One region of the Paenibacillus sp. EPM92 genome, then DNA from elsewhere that is predicted to be linked to it. Evidence: riboswitches for the same ligand, from Rfam matches in the RefSeq annotation. Region 1 holds a riboswitch; the other holds the start of a gene.
What was found. Region 1 has a riboswitch for cyclic di-GMP ahead of JMF85_RS00475 (response regulator). Riboswitches for the same ligand answer to the same signal wherever they lie in the genome.
Positions count from the first base shown of each region.

Region 2: linked by a shared signal. The riboswitch ahead of JMF85_RS21160 (methyl-accepting chemotaxis protein) and the one ahead of JMF85_RS00475 (response regulator) in region 1 are both predicted to bind cyclic di-GMP.

Region 1 is NZ_BCPS01000005.1:13,531-19,046, forward strand. It holds gene JMF85_RS00465 (helix-turn-helix domain-containing protein) at 1-233, opposite strand, end outside; gene JMF85_RS00470 (hypothetical protein) at 467-1,024, opposite strand; gene JMF85_RS00475 (response regulator) at 1,264-1,977, opposite strand; cyclic di-GMP riboswitch class I at 2,070-2,155, opposite strand; gene JMF85_RS00480 (urease accessory protein UreH domain-containing protein) at 2,404-3,147, opposite strand; gene JMF85_RS00485 (class I SAM-dependent methyltransferase) at 3,332-3,922, opposite strand; gene resA (thiol-disulfide oxidoreductase ResA) at 3,958-4,479, opposite strand; gene JMF85_RS00495 (F510_1955 family glycosylhydrolase) at 4,488-5,516, opposite strand, start outside.
Region 2 is NZ_BCPS01000082.1:5,855-11,370, forward strand. It holds gene JMF85_RS21150 (hypothetical protein) at 66-1,484, opposite strand; gene JMF85_RS21155 (YrzA family protein) at 1,657-1,863, shown strand; cyclic di-GMP riboswitch class I at 2,074-2,164, shown strand; gene JMF85_RS21160 (methyl-accepting chemotaxis protein) at 2,250-4,400, shown strand; gene yhfH (protein YhfH) at 4,610-4,792, opposite strand; gene JMF85_RS21170 (DRTGG domain-containing protein) at 4,996-5,516, opposite strand, start outside.

The DNA of each region.
Region 1 (5,516 bases):
AACGGCTCTGGAAGTTCGCGATTCTCAAAAACAAATAACTGAGACAAATCCATGCGCAAACCAACAGCCAGTTTATAAATATTATCCAATGAAACGTTCTTTAGCCCGCGTTCAATTTGTCCGATATAATTAGGATGGAGGTCTGCCCGCTCTGCAAGCTGCTCTTGCGTCCATCCGTATTGTTCCCGCAATGTGCGAATGCGCTGACCTAACGAATCCCGAATTGAGTTCACATTTCCACCACCTTATTCTTTCAGCTTATAAGGCAGAGTAAGTCAAATGAACATTCGATAGATTCGCTATTCTCAGTATCCAATGTATGTGTTATAATCTCCTCAATACTCATTGAATCAATTGGCGAGACATTAATCGTATTTACTGGGATTGGACGTAACGAATAAAAACGTATTAAAATGAAAAATGGACGCAAAAAAAGAAGATGCGCATATGCATCTTCTGAAACCGGTCAATCATTTTGGGACGAATCCAAATCCAACAAAACCGCCCGATCTTTGATTTTCATATAGATTTTGTGCAATGTTCGCTTTCGAAGGTAGAAGTACGCGCGGCGGGAAAGTGCTAGGCGGCTCATGGCGTCTGAAAGCGCCAGTTGATCCATATATCGTAACCGAATGAACAAGCTTTCTTCCGGGGTGAGAGCCGAGAAAGCATAGTCGATCAAACCGATTCTGGATAGCAGCAACGGGATTTCATGTTCGGTGATTTCGATACGTCGTATAACCGTCCGTAAAACCGTTTCCTGTTTTCTGCCGCTGCTGTGAGCCGCAACCATTTGTAGCGTACGCGTTAATTCAGGGATGTAGGACAGTTCTGACTGCATGTACTTCAGTCTCGCCTTCCAGTCCTTGTAAGACTTCAGCCATAATTCTACTTTCTCATAGGGGACGGGGTGCTGGGTCAGCGTCATCACAATTCCCTCCTTGCTGTGCATGCTGCCTGAAATTGTTCCGCCAGCCTGCCTGTTAATCGTCATGATTATAGGTTGTTCACGCTCCGTTTTCATTATCATCGTCCCTTCTCTAGTAAAGTGGAGGAAGCAGTAAGGATGCCATTTTTCGCAACTTAAGTCAATTTTTGATTCTCACCTCCTACAAACTTGGTAATAAAATTCCTCTGTAGATACCTGCATTTGTCCACATTTTACCAATAATACATTCGAAAGAGGAGGGTGATTTTTCCCTCATACCAACAGATCATTGGTTGTCAAACCATCGCGAAACGGCTCGAATCGGAAACGAATCGCTAACAGGTGATGCGATCTAGTTGATCGTACAAGCCCCTACGTTTCGCTTTTTCCGCTGCTTCGCGAATGGAAGATACGTCGAATTTGCGAATGATATTGCGAACATGCGTCTTCATTGTGTTAGACGTGATTCCGAGCAATTCTCTAACTACCGGTTGTGTATAGCCCCAACCGATCAACTGCAAGATTTCTTTTTCAGTAGGAGTCAGTATTCGATGCAATTCCCTTCGCTTAACAAGTCCAATTTCATTACGGATGATGGATGCAACATCGGCGTGAAGGGAGGATTGCCCTTGATACGCTTCCCTGACGGCACTTGCGACATCCACATAATTGATCTTGGTAATATAATTGATCGCTCCGGCCAGCATTGCATCCACAATGATCTCGGGCTGGTAGAGTGAAGTCAAGATAATGATTGGCAGTGATTTGATCTTCAACACTTCGGCAATTGTATCCAATCCATCCTGTTGCGACGAATGTAACACCGGGTCATGAATCATTACGTCTAAATCCAATTGCATACTGGCTCGAATAGCCGATTCTTTGTTTGTTGCAATATGAGATATACTCATATCCGGCTCAGCATCGATCAACGCCGTCAACCGTTGTTGCCATACGGGGTCGCTGTCCACCAGCAATACTTGTATCCTGCTTTCTTGCCAGCGCATGACTTCTTCAACTTTTGCAGCATAGCGTACACGCTCCTCCATATATCATCACCTCGTATTCATTCTAGAATCACGACAAAAAGACACGTACCCTCAAACGGCCGTGTCTAGTTTTTCGTAGATGTGAGATTTGTGAGGGTAACCCGGCGATCATTGCAATAGTGCAGAAGACCCGTGGCTTTGCGTCCCAGCCTTTCGATCTGGTTTGCCATTTTTCCTATTATTTCTTCCAAATCATAGCCTTATAATACCATAATTTTTATTTTTCTGGCACCGCCCTAAGTCCCACGTGTTTAAATGTGTTGATATTTGTCGATTCTATATCATTTCATATCGAATGATACAGGATAAACTATAGAAGCGTCACAAATTGTAAGTTCGCGAAAAATTTCTTGATCACACAATAGGTCTAATCAACTACTCGTGGCTCTCACTCTGCATTATTTTTCCGTTGGCACCTCCCATGATTTACATTAGAGTCCAATATGTCAAGGTATCGCTTATGCCCAGCACTATAAATAACACACCCGCAAGTTTTTGTATCCACAACCCCCACCTTTTGGCACGCTTAACAATGACTCGATCTAACCCGAAACCTACAGCAAACCCGGCAATTAGTAAAAACGGCATTGCGGTACCGATTGCAAAAACAGATGGCAACACTACGCCATATGTTGATTGCAATGCCAAAGGCATAAGCGAACCGAAGAACAAAACAAACATTGTTGGACAAAATCCTAGCGAAAATGCAATCCCCATTAGAAAGGCTCCGCTCCTTCCTCCGGTTCGATCGGCCAATTTTTCAAAAAATCCTGCCACTCGAGCCCCAAGTTGAAAAGGAAGCCGAATCCAGCCAAGCAAAAACAATCCGATTAAAATCAATAACGGCCCAAGCAGCTTTCTTGCAAAAGAATATAAAGGGATCATGTCAGTGGATATCTTTTGACCGAAAAACCAAAACAAAGCACCGAAAATACTGAATACAATCATCTTCCCTAATAAATACATGAACGTTTCGGGCCACGACAACCTTGCTTGCGCTTGACGCTGCCCAAAGTAAGTAATAGCCGCAACGTTCGCTGACATTTGACAAGGAGCAACCGAACCAACAAAACCGAGAAACAGCGCCGCAAGAAAGGCGATATCAGTGTTCGCCGCGTTAACGAATGGTTCGCTAAGGAAGGCGCTAATTTTACTAAAAAAGGAGTACATTAACTATTCACCCCCCAAAATCCGTTAAATAGATTTGGCAGTTATGCTTTCATCACACATCGAACCTTGACAAGCATCTATTATAAACTACATAACGTAGTGTTTCGCGGATACATAAAAGCAGTCTATTTTATTTCCAGAATAACTGCCGCTTTATCGTTCACCGCAGTCTCACATTTCCAATTTATTTTATTCTTGCTTCAATTACTAGGAACAGTTCCCTACACATCGACGTCGTTTGCACCACTCTGAAACCTGCTTGTTCAACGGTTTCAAGTGTATTGCGGTTTAAATGACAACCAACACATAATCGTTTCCAAACGGGCGTTAACCAGTCTTGTATTTTACCAAGGACCAGATGATTTAACCTTACGTGTTCAAAAATTAAAATCGTTCCTTCAGGCTTGCATACTCTATGGATTTCGGCCAGAGCTTTCGCCGGGTCAGGTATCGTACATAATACTAGTGTTCCAACGATTGAATCGAACGAATTGGTTGGATACGGTAGTTTTTGGGCATCTCCCGGTACCACTTCGATCGGAACTGTAGCTTCACGTGCTTTAATTAGGGATTGCTCCAACATCATTGGATCTGGCTCTATTGCAATGACTTGATCTGCAAACTCATAGTACAAAAAGTTAATACCCGTACCTGAGCCAATTTCCAGCACTTTTCCTTTCGCCTTAGAAAGAAGCTGTTTTCTTATCCGGCCGAATATTTTTGTTTCTAGCGGCTGCATCAACCGATCATAATATTTGTTGAATAATTTATCCATTGCAGCCTCCTGATCATAAACTGCTCACGAAGCAATTATTGTAATAATCGATTTATCCGGATGAGGATATCTTGTTCTTTCATCTCACCAATAAATTTATCTTTGATCACGCCAGATGAATCTACGAAAAACGTCGTGGGATAAGACATAACATTATATTTGTTTCGGATTTCGTTGTCGTTGTCGATAATGATCGGAAACGTAATCGCGTATCGATCAATAAAACTTTGTACTGTAACCCGGCTTTCACTTAAGTTAATGCCAAGCACTACCACATTGTCGTCTTTCCATTGATCATATTGTTTTTGCAGAGCCGGCATCTCGTTCACACATGGCGGACAAAACGTACCCCAAAAATTGATTACCAGTGCTTTCCCTTCATAGTCTGCTAATTGATGAACCTGTTGATCCAAACCAAAAAGCTTAAACTCGGGGGCTTTTGAGCCAATTTTTACGGAAGAATCTGATCTAAATAACGCTGATCCAATTGTATAAGCTCCAATTACCAATACGACCGACAATACAACAATTTGAATCCATCTTCGATTACGTTTCACTGTTATTCTTAAACCCCTTTTCCTTTATCCGCAATTTTCCTCCAGTTCATCCCTTCATCCAAGGATATATATACATCCAGATTAAAAGTGGCGAAAACAAGTTCTTTGGTATTCGTTGGGTTCTGTGCAATATACGATGCTGCATCTTCAACAAGATCTGGAATATTCACCTCAACCAACTGTTTCTGTTGCAGATCCATTTGATAAATAACCCCTTTTTGTTTGTAGCTGCCAACGATTATATTTCCTTCCATACCAAAGGTAAGAGAAGTTACCTGTAGATCGGCTATTTTTTCGAATTGGTTGCCTGAATCTTTGGATACATACAACGCTTTTGTCGTTCCAACTGCAACGATTGAATCATCGGACGGGTGAACAGCTAAAGATGTCAGTTCGGACAGTTCAACATCTATTCCAGTCATTTCGCTTTTGTTCCATGTCTTTGCATCGTCTTTGGAATAATATAATCCCGTTGTTGTTAACCTAGAGTTCGGCTCCGGGTTAACTGCGTAAATGGTGTGCGTCTTGTAACTTGCACTCATTAAATGAAAATCAATTTCCCCATACAAATCCAGGATTTCAAAGCTTTTACCTTCATCTGAACTTTTTACAATTCCAAAAGGATTCCTTTTATTCGAACCCTGTGCCGGATGCCCGCTGCTATAAAAACCGTTGTCCACAGTGGTAAATCCCATATAATCGTGTTTTTCTCCTTGACCGTCTGACCATTTCCCTTGTGAGTAAACTTTCAAACCGAGGTGAGAAGGGATTAAAATTCGCTGTCCGTCCCCTGAATAACCGAGACCATGGACATGCGTCAACGTAATCGTTTTTGAAGCCGTTCCCTGCAAAGACAACACGCCGCTAATGATGACCGCGATTAGAGATGCGACCCATGCCCACCTGAATCCGGTTGCTATTTTGGTCCACTTCTGTCGCTGATATCGGTCTTCCTGCCTCTTCACATCTTTGAGCTGCTTTACTTTGTGGGATGCGTTCCAATGTAATGCAAAGAATAGAACAAATAATGCACCTGT
Region 2 (5,516 bases), on a different contig from region 1:
TATTCATAGCCTCATCCCCAAGTATATACCTTCATCTATTCGCTGCCGGAACGCGGTTTCCCTGCTCACATCAGAAACATCGCCACGATCGTCGTGACCGCCAAGCCGATCAGCACCGGCTTCAGATTGCGCCGCGCCAGCTCGAAGGGGCTCACGCCGCAAATCGCCGCCGCCGGAATGAGCGCCCACGGAATAAGGGTTCCGCCGCCCACCCAGACAGCCGCCACTTGCCCGAGCGCGGTCAAGGTGGCCGTAGCTGCGGCGCTTGCGCCTGCAAACAGCTGCGCGACCGAGCCAACGAGCGAGATGCCGGAGAACCCGGAGCCGTCCAGACCCGTAATCGCACCCGTAACGGCCAACGTGAGGGCACCAACCGCATCGTTCAACGGAACATTGTGAGCGAGCGCAACGCCAAGGTCGTTGACGATGCCGTACGAGCCTTGGGGAAGGCGGTTGCCGAACAGTTCGGTGAAGGCCGCATCGCCAAGGTAAAAGAAGGCGGCAATCGGAATAACAGGCCCGAACACTTTAAAGCCGAATTGAAACCCTTCGATCAAATACACAGTCGTTTGTTCCAAGCCCCGATTTCGATGAGCCAGCAGCGCCATGACGATCAGAATGAGCACCGCCGTACCGCCGATGAGTGCGGTTGCATCTCCGCCTTGCAGGCGGAGCAAGATCATCGCTGCAAGGTCCGCCGCAAATAACAGCGGAATGAGTACCGCCAGCCATTGCTTAACGCGCAGCGGAAGCGCAACCGTACCGGCTGCGGGTATACCTTCCGCTCCGTTGAGGCTATCCGGAGCGGAGCCGCCCGTCACGAGTCCGTCCCGCCACGTGCCGTTCTTCATATCGCGGCGCATCATCCAGTAGGCCGTGACGGTCGTTACAAGCCCCATCATGACTACAAGCGGAATGCTTGCTTCCATGACCGCCGTTACCGGCAAACCGGCCGCATCGGCCGTTAGCTTGGGCGCGCCCTGAATGATATAATCGCCGGAAAGCGCGATGCCGTGCCCGAACAGGTTCATCGCGATCGCAGCGCCCAGCGCCGGCAATCCGACCCGGACAGCAACGGGCAGCAGCACCGCGCCGATCAGCGCAACAGCAGGCGACGGCCAGAAGAAGAAGGACGTGACCATCATAATCAGACCGATCCCCCAGAACGCTAAGGCCGGCGTACGCAAAAATCGGGTCAGCGGCGCGACCATCATCTCGTTCACGCCGGTTTGGATCAACACCCTGCTCATCGCCACGATGATGGAAATAATGAAAATGGTGCCGATCAATTCCTTCGTGGCATAAATAAAGCTGTTAAAAATACCGGCTACGGAGCCGCTTAAGGTTTCCGTCGCCAGCAGGCCGAGCGTCAAAATCCCGACCACGCAAATCATGGCCGTGTCGCGTCTCATAATAAGTAGCGCCATGATGAAAACGATAAACGCGAGGTACACGCCATGCAGAGGAACCAGTTGAATATCCACTCGAAACCACCCTCCCGCCTTGACTCGTGAAGTCCTACATCCTATGCAGGCGATGGGATAGGCGTTCGCGGAGGGAGGAGCCGATAACGGAAAGTACGTGCATCCGTCCCGGCATACTGTTAAGATGTGATCATAAGAGCAGCATACTACCCGAGATCGAGGAGGATTTACCGTGGAGTTCCGTTTGGAAAGAATCGAAAACAAGGTGGAGTTTTTTCAAGCGTACGACTTGAAATCGCTGGAGCGTCAAATCGACCAGCAAATTGAAAACAACAAAGCGCTCATGTTGGACGTATTTGCCGTTCAGCACCACACCGTATTTGATCCCAATGCGGGCAAGTTGTCGTACAGCGCCGTCGTTCATTTTAAGGCGAAGTAAAGCGGCAGGACGCGTCCCAAGCGGCCAGGCTGCGCAAATCCGGACCTGCACCGGCGGCGAAAGCCGGCCGCCGCTCTCCGACTCTGTACGATAGCATTAAGACTAAATTCCGTTCCTTTCTACATTTTGGAACAACTTTCTACAAATCTTTACAATTCTATTACATAATAGTATGATAAGCTCATATAAACGACTGGATCTAGGAAATAAGACACGAAAAGGCACACTGTACGAAAGTGCAGGCCGCAAAGCTACAGGGGCTTCACGAAACGGGAGTTTCGTATGCCAGCCAGCTTCCGAACGCTCGGCTCTGGTACCTGGCGCGGAGACCGGTGATGGCTGGTCTCTTTTTTATGTATTCAATCAACAATCAGGAGGGCATTAGCATGGCAAACGGTAATCGAACTCAGCGCAGACAGAAGTTCCTCATTATTTTCACCCCCGGCATCGGGCTTATGAACCGCTTCAAATATGCCAGTAAGTTTTTATTAATCGGACTGCTTGTGCTCGTACCGCTCAGCATCTTCTTGTATTTGCAATTGTCCGCGTCCGCCAAAGAAATCGCTCTCACCGAGCAAAAGCAGGTCGGTCTGGAGTACGTGAGCCGGTTAAACGACTTTCTGATCGCGGTCGATGTTCACCGCGCATTGATTGTCGGTTCCATACACGGCGATAAAGATTTGAAGTCCCAATTAGCTGCCAATGAGGAAGCCCTGAATCAAATCGTGGCCGGGCTGAACGAATTGGATGGCCGGTTAGGCGAGAGCTTGAATTCGACGGAACAATGGAAAGCTCTTCAATCGAAATGGTCGGAACTGAAAGGCAGGGGCGTCAGCCTCACGGGTCAAGATGCATTGGACCAATACGGTGCCATCTTGACGGATACCCGGGCGATCATCACGCGAATCGCCAATGCGTCGCATCTCGTGCTCGATTCCCAGCTAGACAGCTATTATTTAATGGACTCGACAGTCCGCCAATTCCCCACTCTGATGGATCGCGTCGGACGAGCACGTGCTCTGGCCGTTCATTACGCGGGGGCGAAAACGCCGATTTTCACCGCGGAAGAACGAACCCTGACATCGCTGCTGGACCAAATCCGCACGTCGATGGACAACGTTAAAGGCAACCTTGAATCGCTCCGAACGGAGAACGAGATGCTGAGCTTCGAACTTCTCGATGCTTGGCAGGAGCATAACCAGCTCGTTCTCCAACTGAATCGCTGGATAAACAATCAGATCATCATACCTAAACAAGTAGATCAGACTCCCAAAGCGGTATTCGATGACCTGTCTAATCTCGTCAAGCAAACTCAAATTCATTACGACACCGAGCTGAAGGCTTATGAGCATCTGCTGCAGACGAAGCTAACTGGCTTACATCAGAAGAATACGCTGCTCGTCTTGTTGGGTCTGCTCATCACGCTCGCCTTGCTCTATATTTTTATAAGCTTTTATTTGTCAGTCAAACGAGCCGTCTCCGCGTTGGAGCAAACGGCCACGGAAGTGACAAACGGCAATCTCACCTCGCGGGTACAGCTTCAAACCCGGGACGAGCTTGCCATTGTGGGCAACTCGTTCAATCAGATGACCGAGGCGTTCCGCAACGCCATTCAGACGAGCATTACCGTATCGGAACGGGTGGCGGTCTCCGCCCAGTCGTTGACGCAAAGCGCTTCCCAGTCGACCGAGACCAGCAATCGGATCACGGATGCCATTCAGGAAGTTGCCCAGGGTGCGAATACGCAGCTGAAGGGCGCGGAAGAAACGTCCACAGCCATGGAAGAAATGGCTCAGGGCGTACAGCGGATCGCCGAGACGTCTTCCAGTGTCTCCGAAGCCGCAACGCAAACGTCCCAGCTTGCGCAGAAAGGGAACGACGCTGTCCGCAAGGCTGTCAAGCAGATGGAAAATATTCACAAGCACGTCGACACTTCCGCCAAGGTCATTGAGGAGCTGGGCGCACGATCGCAAGAAATCGGCAGCATCAGCAGCTTGATTACGGACGTCGCCATCCAAACGAATTTGCTGGCGCTTAACGCCTCTATTGAAGCCGCTAGAGCCGGCGAACACGGGGCCGGGTTTATGGTGGTCGCTTCCGAGGTGAAGAAGCTGGCAGAACAAACGAAGACGGCCGCCGCTCAAATTAGCGAGCTGATTCAACACATTCAAGGGCAAACGAAGGATGCGTCCGTACATATGAACGAAGGCGTACTTGAAACGAAACGAGGTCAAGAGGTCATCAAGCAAACCGGTGACGCGTTCGAACAGATCATGAGCGCGGTCGAGCATGTGGCCCATCAAATTCAAGAAGTATCGGCGGCCGCGGAGCAAATGTCGGCCGGTACGCAGCAGGTGACCGCCTCCATGGGCGAAATCGTCAGCATTTCCCGCGTATCCGCCGACAATGCGCTGCAGGTGTCCTCATCGTCGCAGGAGCAGCTTGCGACCATGCAGGAAATTCATGCATCCGCCGAGGCGCTGCATGCTTCGGCGCAGGAGCTTCAGCAGGTAATTCGAAGGTATACGGTCGTATAAACCGCCATCATGGCTTTAGCCGGGCTTTTTCAAGAGTCGATCTCTTGGAAAGTCCGGCTTTTTCTATACCGCATGACCCAAGCTGTCGATTTCGTTTGCGTTTGGGGGATCCCAAAAACAACAAAGAAGATCGCACCCGCACGAACCGTATTGGCTTCATGGGTTGCGATCTTCTGTTGTTTGGACGGCTGCGATGGCTGCACCCTCCCTCATTCGTAAACAACGGTGTGAAACGGTTTGTTTGTATTGACCGGGGATAACGGATAAAAGTTCGACTCATTGCATTGAAAGCAAACGTTCGTGTGACAATCTGCAAGCTGCTCCACCGATTGTCCGCACTTCTCACAGCATTTGGGCTCGAGCGTCTCTAGAAACCGGGTTGATTTCATCATCATAAAACCCTCCACTATCATATAATATTTTGATCTGATGTGTTTTATTATATAACAGTATTCGAAACAGTTCAAGACTTTTATTCATTATTATATAACATTCGTGAAAGGTGTATGCGTCTTAACCAAAGAAGCACCGGCCGATTGCGCCTTCGCGCATCGGCCAGTGCTTCCTTATCGATGAAACTCCAGGGACGGCGGCCTTACAAAATGCGCGCCGTTACCATCGTTCTCGCCACTCGAATCCCATTGCTTCTTATTTCCAGATCCATTTTGCAAAATCTGCGGCTTAGCTCAACGATCGTCGGTATGATTTCGATCACATCGTCAATTTGCAAAGGCACCAGAAAATAACTGGAGGAGCTGTCGATGATCAAATCCCCCTTCTTCTGCTCCTGTACCGTTCTGTAAGCGGCCCTGATGATGACGGTCGACAAGACGCCTTCCGAGACCAGGCCCTCAAAATTCGTCATCTGCGGGGTCACCGTCCCCTTGAAGAACAGCTTGCCGTCCTTGTCGCGCAATTCTTCAAATCCGGACCAAATTTGTACCTCATACGTTTCCGCATTTTGCGGCTGCTTCTGCATGTATTGCATCGCTTTCATGACATCTTTACGGCTGATGACGCCGATCATGCGCCGCTCTGCATCAATAACCGGCAGCAGCTCAATGCCTTCCCACACCATCGTATGACCGGCGGAAGCGACGGACGTTCGCGCGCTGA